3 regions of the Vibrio sp. Of14-4 genome follow, and region 1 is predicted to be linked to each of the others. Evidence: predicted binding sites of a transcription regulator. Region 1 holds the regulator's gene; each other region holds the start of a gene.
The links. Region 1 encodes PurR, which represses purine synthesis genes. Its sites were predicted from a motif close to TNANGNAAACGTTTNCNTNA; they were not measured.
Positions count from the first base shown of each region.

Region 1 (3,661 bases):
GTCACTAAGATGATCCCTATATCTGACTGGCTTCTAAGTTCACGAGTCAGCAAAAGTCCATCTTCACCTGGCAGATTAATATCCAGTAGCACTAAGTCAATACTGCTGCTTTTTATTAATTCGCGCATCTCTTCACCATTTTCAGCTTCAAATACTCGATAACCTTCATGCTGAAAATAGCCAACTAATTTACTACGAGTCACTGCGTCATCTTCGACAATTAATACGTGATAACCCATTTACACCACTGCATACACCTAACCTATTGACTCGTATTCTATTCATAAGCTGTCATAATTCTAGTATTTGTGTCGGTTATAAGTGCATACGCACTCTTTTTTTGATTTGAAACAACCTAAACGACACCGAACTGATATTTTATGGATAACACAAGTTTTATCCCAGATAGCTTACATAACTGTGGAGAGTATTATCTAATGGACGACATCAAATCCTTAAATGAGAAGCGCGCCGAAATCTATTGGTGGTTATCAAGTTTATTCGCCAGAGAACTTTCTGCTGAGGTACTTGAAGAGTACCATTCCCCCCAAGTTCGCGCCTTCCTAACAGCGCTTGGGCAGAATGAGCATTTAAGGCCATATATAAACAAACTAATAGATGCGCTTAATCGTGTGCTCAGCAGGAACAATGCCCAACTCGAACTAGCGGCTGACTTTTGTAATCTGTTTCTTAAATCCGATAAAGATTCTGCCCTACCCTACGCATCTATCTATATTGGCGATTCAGGACTGCTCAATGATATACCTGCCACAGAAATGGAAAACTTAATGTACCAGTATCAAATAGAGGTGAATAAAAGCCTTAATGAGCCGGCTGATCACATTGCTGTAGAATTAGACTTTCTCGGCCACCTAATCATTTGCTCCAACAAGCTAATGCAACCGAAGGAGATGGAAACTTCGATGCAGGAACAAGCACAATTTATTGAAGCCCGTCTTCTCTCTTGGATCCCCTCGTTTGTAGATAAGTGTCAGAAACTGGATAATTTCGGCTTTTATGCATCAGTGACAGAAGTCACTCTTGCGTTTATCAAACAGGATTACTCATTTCTAAAAGGTGAGTAATTAGACACAAATATGTGATGGAAAGCCTACTAGAATTTAGGTTTTTGTTTGCCCTTAAAGCCTTTGCGATATAAAATCGAGAACGAAAACGATAAAAACTGACAGAACTAGAGATAAACCGCTAAATAGGGCGGTTTTTGTGTTTCTGATACTTACTGCCCACTTACACAAATTTTTGATGCAAGTTCACGGCAGTCATCGACAGGACAGAACCTTATGGCCACTATCAAAGACGTAGCACGCTTAGCCGGCGTGTCGACAACAACTGTTTCTCATGTAATAAATAAAACTCGCTTTGTTGCAGAAGCAACTCAAGAAAAAGTGATGGAGGCAGTGACTGAATTAAACTATGCTCCAAGCGCTGTAGCGAGAAGCCTAAAGTGTAACAGTACCCGTACTATTGGCATGCTTGTCACTCAATCTACTAATCTTTTCTTTTCTGAAGTCATCGATGGTGTAGAGAGCTATTGTTACCGCCAAGGCTATACTCTCATACTGTGTAACACTGGTGGAATATATGAGAAGCAACGTGATTATATACGTATGCTCGCCGAAAAACGTGTTGATGGTATTCTAGTAATGTGTTCCGACCTAACCGAAGAACTCAGTGAAATGCTTGACCGCCAAAAGGATATCCCTAAAGTCATCATGGACTGGGGTCCAGAAAGCTCTCAAGCCGATAAAATAATCGATAACTCCGAAGAAGGCGGCTATCTAGCAACAAAATTCCTAATTGAACACGGTCATAAAGATATCGCATGTCTTAGTGGGCACTTTGAGAAAGCAGCGTGCCAAGAACGTATACAAGGGTTTCGCCGAGCAATGAGTGAAGCTAACTTAAAAATTAACGAGGACTGGATTCTCGAAGGCAACTTCGAATGCGATACTGCCGTGCTCGCCGCAGATAAAATTGTCGCAATGGATAACAAACCAACGGCTGTCTTTTGTTTCAATGATACTATGGCTCTTGGTCTAATGAGCAGACTGCAGCAAAAAGGAATTAAAATACCTGAACAGATTTCAGTTATCGGCTATGACAATATAGAGCTCGCTGAATACTTCTCTCCACCACTTACTACTGTGCACCAACCTAAACGTCGCGTAGGCAAAAATGCGTTTGAAATTCTTTTGGAACGTATCAAAGATAAAGAGCATGAAAAGCGTGTTTTCGAAATGCATCCAGAGATTGTGATTCGTGATACGGTTTACAATCTAAGTGAATGAATACGAACCGGCTGATAAGTTAAACTATTAGCCGACTCTATCATTTTGACACAAAATATTTGGATCGATATCACACTTATTCAATCACGTTGTGATACTTACCTCAAATCTTATTTATTCTTAAATTGTTCGACTAATGCCACGAACAGGGCAAACCAACTCGAAAGAGTGGGACGCAAAGCTTCCGGCCTGACTCAGGGAACTGAAAGGTAGCGGAGTTGCCGATGGGCAAAAATGCAAACTATCATACCGTTTAAAACAATACATGGACTAGTGATTTGATGTTTCGGTAGCCACATGTGTCTGTTCTAAAAAATGTATGACTTCTTTATCAACATTTTACCTGCATTATTTTGCTAATCTCTCGGACCTGGCTTTGGTGGCGTATAATAAAATATACACCGAGATAAAACAGCATGGATAAACCAATACTTAAAGAATCGATGCGACTTTTTGATCAGCTTGGTCAGATAAAATCGCGCTCAATGTTCGGCGGATTCGGCATCTTCGCAGACGACATAATGTTCGCATTAGTCGTTAACGATAAGCTACACATCCGCGCCGATGACAAACTAGCCAATCAATTTAAAACTGAGGGCTTAACACCATACGTATATAAAAAACGTGGGTTCCCCGTTGTTACAAAATACTTTGCGTTAACTGATGACATTGCAACTTGTGAGGAGCGAGCGCTTTCTTTAGCCTATCGCTCTCTAGAAGTGGCCAAGAAAGAAAAGACGACACAAGCTAAAGCTAGGCCGACTCGACTTAAAGACTTACCTAACCTTCGACTGGCAACAGAACGTATGTTAAAGAAAGCCGGAATCGATAGCGTCGAAAATTTAGAACAAATAGGGTCAGTAAAGGCGTTTAAGGCGATTCAAGCAACGCACCCTGCAGAGGTGTCAATTGAGTTGCTCTGGGCTTTAGAAGGCGCTATAAAAGGCAAACATTGGTCAGTTATTCCTACTACTCGCAGAGCGGAGTTAGAAAGTCTTCTTAATAGCTAATCACAACATGCTTTGAAACTAAGTCAGCCAGCTAGGTTGGCTTTTTTATTTTCTGTTTGAAATTTTACTTCTTTTCAACTGTTCTTATTTTCATATCCCTTTACTCATATTTAGGAAGCCTCTATGAATAAAAAACTCGTGTTAGGAGTTCTGCTCGTCGGACTGATTGTGTTTCTTGGCATTAACTTTGGTCAATATCTCACTTTAGAAAATGCTAAAGCTCAACAAGCCTCGCTATCTGAGTTTATAAATAACAACTTTGCACTAGCCGCTATAAGTTATTTTCTTGCCTATGTCGCCATTACTGCTTTCTCCATTCCAGGCGCTGCCGTTGTGACGCTT
Region 1 covers NZ_JAKRGI010000001.1:114,368-118,028, reverse strand. Annotated here, with positions in the region: gene torR (two-component system response regulator TorR) at 1-239, opposite strand, end outside; gene torD (molecular chaperone TorD) at 438-1,085, shown strand; gene purR (HTH-type transcriptional repressor PurR) at 1,302-2,309, shown strand; cyclic di-GMP riboswitch class I at 2,449-2,535, shown strand; gene MHN79_RS00520 (TfoX/Sxy family DNA transformation protein) at 2,726-3,319, shown strand; gene MHN79_RS00515 (TVP38/TMEM64 family protein) at 3,443-3,661, shown strand, end outside.

Region 2 (3,661 bases), on a different contig from region 1:
AGCGATGCAGAGTTACAGGTCAATCAAGATGAGCTGGAAGAAGAATTAATTCGTGCCGGTTTTCATCAAAAAGACATATATAAAGCCCTTGTTTGGCTCGAAGAGTTAGCAGCATTACAACAGAGCGAAACGCATGCGGCGATTTCAATTTGTAGCACGTCAACATCGACACGTATTTATACCGAAAAAGAGTGTTTGAGATTGAACCTCGAATCTCGTGGCTTTTTAACATTCCTTGAGCAAGTTAACGTTCTGTCCACTGAAACTCGTGAAATGGTCATCGACCGTATTATGGGGTTAGAGACAGATGAGTTTGAGTTGGATGATTTAAAGTGGATCGTGCTGATGGTGCTGTTTAATGTGCCGGGTAATGAAAATGCCTATACCTTAATGGAAGAGCTTCTATACACTAAAGAGCAGGGTATTCTTCATTAGAGCGTATGAGTGGTAAAATTGATAATCAGCTGTTCTCTGCTCATGAGCACGCTTTAGAACAAAAAGCATGCCCTAAATGTCGCTCTCAGCAAGGCAATGGGCAGCTTCAACTTCGTCATGGTAAACATGGCGTTTTTCTTGGCTGCAGCTTGTACCCTAGTTGCGACTATGTTCAGCCACTGCATCAAAATGATGGTCATGTTGTTAAAGAGTTAGGGGTACCTTGCCCTGAGTGTGGCCAAGAGTTAGTGCTACGTCATGGTCGTTATGGCATGTTTATCGGTTGCAGTGATTATCCAAATTGCTCCCATTTAGAATCGTTAGACCAAGAAGCCAAGTCAGCCCCATGTTGTGCTGACATAGACTGTCCCGAATGTCACAAAGGCCAATTGGTTGAGAGAAAAAACCGCTTTGGTAAAGCCTTCTATGCTTGTGATAATTTCCCTAAATGCCGTTTTGCGCTTAATCAGCCACCCGTGAAAGGTTGCTGTGAGCAATGTGGTTTTCCTTTACTGGTCGAGAAGACGCTTGCCAATGGCAATAAGCTTCAATGTGCTGACCGAAAATGTGGTTACACACAGGCTTTAATTGGAGAAAAAACGGCGCTATGAATAGCGCCGTCTGACCTGGTTGATTAATTGCTCGCTTTATCGCGCCATTGCTGAACTGCAGGAAAGGCGGAGGAGTCCAATAGGTTAGACAGAGTAGCAAGCTTTCGTTGTAGCTCACCTGTGTAATCACCGCAGACATTAATATGGCCCATTTTTCGCCCAGCTCGCTTCTCTTTACCATACCAGTGCACATGACATCCCGATAACTCAAAAACCTCAGATGGTAAGCTATCTTCTCCGAGGATATTGATCATAGAAGTTTCACGGACAAGCTTGGTACTGCCAAGAGGCATTCCACATACTGCTCTGAGGTGATTCTCAAATTGACAGGTTTCAGCCCCTTGTTGTGTCCAATGGCCGGAATTATGAACGCGAGGCGCGATTTCGTTGACAAGCAAGGTGCCATCGAGATCAAAGAACTCAAGCGCCAGCACCCCGATGTAGTCAAGTTGTTTAGCAACAGCAGTGAACATAGTTTCCGCTTGTTGCTGCAGTTCATTATTAGCAATAGCGGTTGATATGCTCAATACACCCTCAGTGTGGATATTTTCTGCCAACGGATAAACCTTGACTGTCCCATCTTTTGCGCGAGCGCCAACTAAGGATACTTCCCTGTTAAATGGCACGAATTCTTCAGCAACAATGGCTTGATCATTTGTTGATTCAATACAGATTTTCATCTCTTGCCAAATCGACTCTATCTGCTCATGGTTTTTTAGGCGCCATTGACCCTTGCCGTCATATCCACCAAGGGCGCTTTTTAGCACCATAGGGATACCGATCTGCTCGATTGCTTGAGTGAAGTCCTCTTTGGTTTGAATAACATGATACTTGGCGCTGCGAACTTTGGCTTTATCCAGTAGCGCTTTTTCCATGCGTCGGTCACCGCCACACTTTATGGCCTCAGATGAGGGAAGAAGTTTCCCACTTCCTTGGCACTCATCTAAGATTGGATGCGGTATATGCTCAAATTCCGCGCTAATGACATCGGCCTTCTCAATGGCATTAGCCAGTCCTTTACCTATTTTTTCCTGTGTCAGAGGGTGAACAATTTCTTCACTACCGACGTCATAGGCTATGACCTTGATGCCCAGAGGGGCGCCAGCTAAAGACATCATACGTGCCAATTGACCTGCGCCAAGCACTAACACTTGCATGGGTTACTCCTCAGCTGGATTAGGGTTAGCGAGAACGGTTTCGGTTTGTTGATCTCTAAAAGCCTCAACTTTTGCCATCACAGCTTCATCATGAGTACCTATGATTTGCGCGGCTAGGATGCCTGCATTGGCTGCACCTGCTTCGCCAATAGCGAGAGTTCCAACTGCGATGCCTTTTGGCATTTGTACGATGGAAAGTAAGGAGTCCATGCCTTTTAAAGCCCGCGACTGAACTGGCACACCCAATACAGGAAGACTAGTGAAAGCTGCGGCCATACCTGGTAAATGGGCAGCGCCACCTGCGCCGGCAATAATCACTTTTAATCCGCGCTGCTTAGCGCTGTTGGCGTAATCGGCAAGAAGTTGTGGGGTGCGATGAGCTGAGACTACTTTTGTTTCGTACTCTACTCCAAACTGATCCAGCATTTCTGCTGCCAGCTTCATGGTTGGCCAATCAGACTTCGAACCCATGATGATACCGACTTTCATCTTCAACTCCTTAATTCAACTCTTTTAGATGAGCAGATAAATTTGCCAGTATTATACGAGGATTTTCACCTCAAGCAAACGTTTGCGCTCGCTTTTGATAATGATGAGTGTGATTTGTCATCAAATAGCTTTAGGCATTAGAGAAGAATATTTGTAAACTTTGGTTCTTCAAGTGCAATCATACAGGAAAAATCCGTGGATAATTTTGAGCAAGTGTTATCGGCTCTTAACAATGGTGAGGTCATCGCTTACCCAACCGAAGGAGTGTTTGGTGTTGGTTGCGATCCCGATAGCCAGGAAGCCATTATAAAACTGCTGGAGTTAAAACAAAGACCTGTTGAGAAAGGCTTGATTTTAATTGCTGCTAGCTATGAGCAGTTATTGCCATATATAGATGAGTCTCAGCTTTCCGAGCAGCAGCTGAATCAAGTTCATAGCACCTGGCCTGGCCCGGTCACTTGGATTATGCCGTGCAGTGATAAAGTTTCAAACTTGGTGAGTGGTCAATTCGATTCGATAGCAGTACGTGTTACCGATCACCCCTTAGTCCAAAAGATGTGTAACGCTTTTGGAAAACCGTTAACTTCGACCAGTGCTAACTTGAGTGGTCAGCCTCCTTGTATGACAACACAAGAAGTGGAGCAGCAGTTAGGAAACCGATTGTCGGCAATTTTGGTTGGTGAAACTGGTGGAAGAGATAAGCCGAGTGAGATTCGTGACGCTAAAACATCTAAGGTTTTGAGACAAGGTTAATTCTGTTAGGGAAGTAAGACAAATGTCAGCCATCAACAAACAAGCAGTAAAACAATTTTTAATTGAACTACAAGATTCAATCTGTCAGCAGTTGGAACAGGTAGATGGAGCCGCCAAGTTTAAAGAAGATGCGTGGAGTCGAGAACCTGGAGAGAAGCTAGGTGGCGGAGGGCGCACCCGCGTTATGACTAATGGGTTGGTTTTTGAGCAAGGTGG
Region 2 covers NZ_JAKRGI010000021.1:69,261-72,921, forward strand. Annotated here, with positions in the region: gene MHN79_RS17620 (DUF494 family protein) at 1-435, shown strand, start outside; gene MHN79_RS17625 (type I DNA topoisomerase) at 441-1,046, shown strand; gene MHN79_RS17630 (5-(carboxyamino)imidazole ribonucleotide synthase) at 1,070-2,203, opposite strand; gene purE (5-(carboxyamino)imidazole ribonucleotide mutase) at 2,207-2,692, opposite strand; gene MHN79_RS17640 (L-threonylcarbamoyladenylate synthase) at 2,888-3,445, shown strand; gene hemF (oxygen-dependent coproporphyrinogen oxidase) at 3,468-3,661, shown strand, end outside.
Region 2: purE (5-(carboxyamino)imidazole ribonucleotide mutase) is a predicted target of PurR. The motif match lies at 2,763-2,782, and genes of this name have one in related genera.

Region 3 (3,661 bases), on a different contig from region 1:
GGCGTACTTTTACTTATCTTGGGTTAACTGTAAAATTACCCCGTCGTTAATGAAATAGTTAGGAGCGCTTTTGTCACAGCCTCAATTTAGTGAACAAGATCATCTTTTTATGCGCAGAGCAATGGAGCTGGCGGCGCAGGCTGAGCAAGAAGGAGAAGTGCCTGTTGGCGCAGTATTGGTCAGAGAAGGCGAGATCATTGCCGAAGGTTGGAATCAATCGATTGCTCATCATGACGCGACGGCTCATGCGGAAATGCAAGTACTGCGCAAAGCAGGCCAGACAATTAAAAATTATCGACTACTTGATACCACACTTTATGTCACACTTGAGCCTTGCCCCATGTGCGCGGGCGCTTTGTTACACAGCAGAGTGAAGCGGATAGTTTTTGGTGCACCAGATCTAAAATCAGGCGCAGCGGGTACAGTGCTAAATCTATTTGAGCATCAAGCAGCCTACCATTATGCCGAGGTAGAGCAGGGGCTATTAGAACAAGAATGTCGGTTGCAACTGCAAGCTTTTTTCAAGCGCCGCCGAAAAGAGAAAAAAGCACTAAAACAAGCCAAGGAATAAAACTGTGGGTATGAGAGTCTGTTTCTTTTTATCACTAGCTAGCGTATACGGGTAACAGACTCTATGTAGTGGGTAATAATATAGAGTTACTAGGCGCAGATTAACTGCATAAAGGCTCTGTGGCGAGCGATAACTTTTTTCCTATTATTGCTTAGCATTCTTTTACGACGATTAGCTGCAACAGTTTTACTTAGGCGTCTTGACTGAACTTTGCGTCTACGCATGAAAACACCCTCCTATTTGGGTTGAAATAAACACAAGTTACTATGTATGGGCGCAGAGCAATAATTCAAGTGCTAAGGAGCACTTGAATTATGAAGCTTTAGTTACTCTTGAGTTTGCTCTGATACTGGTTGTGGAAGGGTCTCACTTGCATTGGAAAGTGAAGCGTCTGGAAGTTCAATCACTGCAATATCATCAACGTTATTGTCACTTTTTTCGATTGGTTTTTGATCAATGTGGCCTATGATACTTTGATAATAACGACGAATGTTTTCGACATAGTTTTTCGCCTCGTCCCCTCTTGCGTAGCCGTATTTGGTTTGGCTAAAGTATTTCTTCTGTCTCAATAAGGGCAATCTGTCCTTAACCTCCACCCAAGAGTCGGGGCTGGCACCTTGTTTTTTGGTTAGTCTTCTTGCATCCATCATATGCCCGTAACCTACGTTGTAGGCAGCGAGAGCAAACCAGATTTTTTCATGTGTCGCAATAGAGTCGGGGATGCGAGACACCATGCGGCGCAGATATTCAACGCCGCCTCGTACCGACTGTTGAGGGTCAAGGCGGTTAGTCACTCCGACACTTTTAGCTGTAGGCAAGGTCAGCATCATCATACCGCGTACTCCGGTCGGCGATTTTGCTTTCGGGTTCCAGTGAGACTCTTGATAAGCCAATGCTGCGACTAATCGCCAGTCAAATTCATCCGAATATTGCTTAAATAGCGGTGCCCATTGCGGCAATTTAGAATTGAGAGCGCGGATAAATGCGCGGGTATCGACGTAATCAAAGCTACCTATGTGGCCAATGTATTTCTCTTCAAGAGACGCAAGGTGGCCAGATTGTTTGGTGTAGCCAAAAAACTCAATCAGCAGAGCGTAAAGGCTTTCGTCTTCAGAGCGGCGTACAAACCATGAAATCGGTTGATCTTCAGTAAGCTCGAACGCCACGGCAATCTCTGGATAAACACGTTGTGACAGTGACAATTCGACCGAATCGGCGACGGTGAACATCAGCTCACCTTGGGCGACTTGTTTGAGTAAATCACTGACTTCAGCTTCGGGATCAACCTCGAACACAAAATCTGGGTGGTCCTTTTCTCTTAGTGTATTGAGTGTTTTTTTAACATGCGAGTCGCTGACGATTTTAAGCTTAGCTTCTTGTTCACCATCAGCATCATGTCTACTGACCAACTGCTCCAGCGTTCTTGGTCGCCAGTTGCCTTTTTTATATACAACTTGCTGACTGACATAGTAATAAGCAGGACCCGGTCTAAAACGTTCCGTGCGCTCAGGGGATGAAATCAACCCTGCTGCTATGATGTCAATCTCTCCTTTCTCAAGGGCAGGATAGAGTGATGAAATGCGATACGCGGGTTTCATCTCAAGTTGAACGCCGAGTTCATTGGCGAACTCTCGCGCCAATTCGTAATCCAAACCAGCAGGACCATCTGGACCAATATAGTAAGAAATCTGGTTGTTTAATGTTCCGACGCGCAAGACGCCGCGTTCACGGATCTGGTCTAAGTCGCTTTTAGGCTCAGATTCGATTTGGCAGCCAGACAGCATCAAGGCAGAAAACAGCAGTGCGCCAAGATATGTCATAGGGTTTAAGTAATGCTTCTTCATTGACCACATTCTCATACTTCCATTATGAGCATTTATATCAAAGTGTCGTGACAAGGCAAGCCAATCAGGCCCCGTTGCGACGAAAGATTTGAAATTACGATTGTTGCGGTAATTCAAATTTGCTGAAAAAAATGACGCAAACGGTTGCTTTTGGTGTTACATCACAAAAATAAATCCTTTATAATGCGCTCGTCACACAGAGGTAGCATCGGCATAAGTTTGCAAGGTATTGATATAACCTTCTGAATTTATTCCCATATTACCTTAATATAAGAGACCTAAGCACATGAGAATTTTGCGTGGCTCCCCAGCTCTTTCTGAGTTTCGTGTTAACAAACTACTCGAACTTTGCCGTGAACAAGACTTGCCTATTATAGGAGTTTACGCTGAGTTTATGCATTTTGCTGATCTAACTGAAGACCTAAACGCGTCTGAGCTTGAGAAACTTGAAAAGCTTTTGACTTATGGGCCAACGATAGAAGAGCATGCGCCTCAAGGTCTGTTACTTTTGGTTACTCCGCGCCCTGGTACCATCTCACCTTGGTCTTCTAAATCAACCGATATTGCCAATAACTGTGGCCTAGAAAAAATCAAACGTCTAGAGCGTGGTACGGCTTATTATCTGCAAGCATCAAGTCAGCTATCTGACGCTCAACTAAACCAGGTCAAAGCCATTATTCATGATCGCATGATGGAAGTGGTGTTTACTGAACTTGAATCGGCTGCGGCACTATTTACAGTTGCAGAGCCTGCACCGGTTGCGGATGTGGATATTCTCTCGGGCGGACGCGCGGCGCTTGAAAAAGCTAACGTGTCGCTTGGTTTGGCCCTAGCAGAAGATGAAATCGATTATTTGGTGGAAAACTTTACCAAGCTTGGCCGTAACCCCAATGATATCGAGCTTATGATGTTTGCTCAGGCAAACTCAGAGCACTGCCGTCACAAAATCTTTAATGCAGATTGGACGATTGACGGTGTTGAGCAGCCTAAGTCTCTGTTTAAGATGATTAAAAACACTTATGAGACAACACCTGAGCACGTACTATCAGCGTATAAAGATAATGCAGCGGTAATGACAGGCTCAAAAGTTGGCCGCTTCTTCCCTGATCCAAACTCGCGTCAATATACTTATCATCATGAAGATGCGCACATCTTGATGAAGGTTGAAACTCACAACCACCCAACTGCTATTTCTCCATGGCCAGGTGCATCGACAGGTTCTGGCGGTGAAATTCGCGATGAAGGC
Region 3 covers NZ_JAKRGI010000009.1:122,904-126,564, forward strand. Annotated here, with positions in the region: gene tadA (tRNA adenosine(34) deaminase TadA) at 71-571, shown strand; gene MHN79_RS20895 (hypothetical protein) at 661-795, opposite strand; gene mltF (membrane-bound lytic murein transglycosylase MltF) at 898-2,415, opposite strand; gene purL (phosphoribosylformylglycinamidine synthase) at 2,702-3,661, shown strand, end outside.
Region 3: purL (phosphoribosylformylglycinamidine synthase) is a predicted target of PurR. The motif match lies at 2,548-2,567, and genes of this name have one in related genera.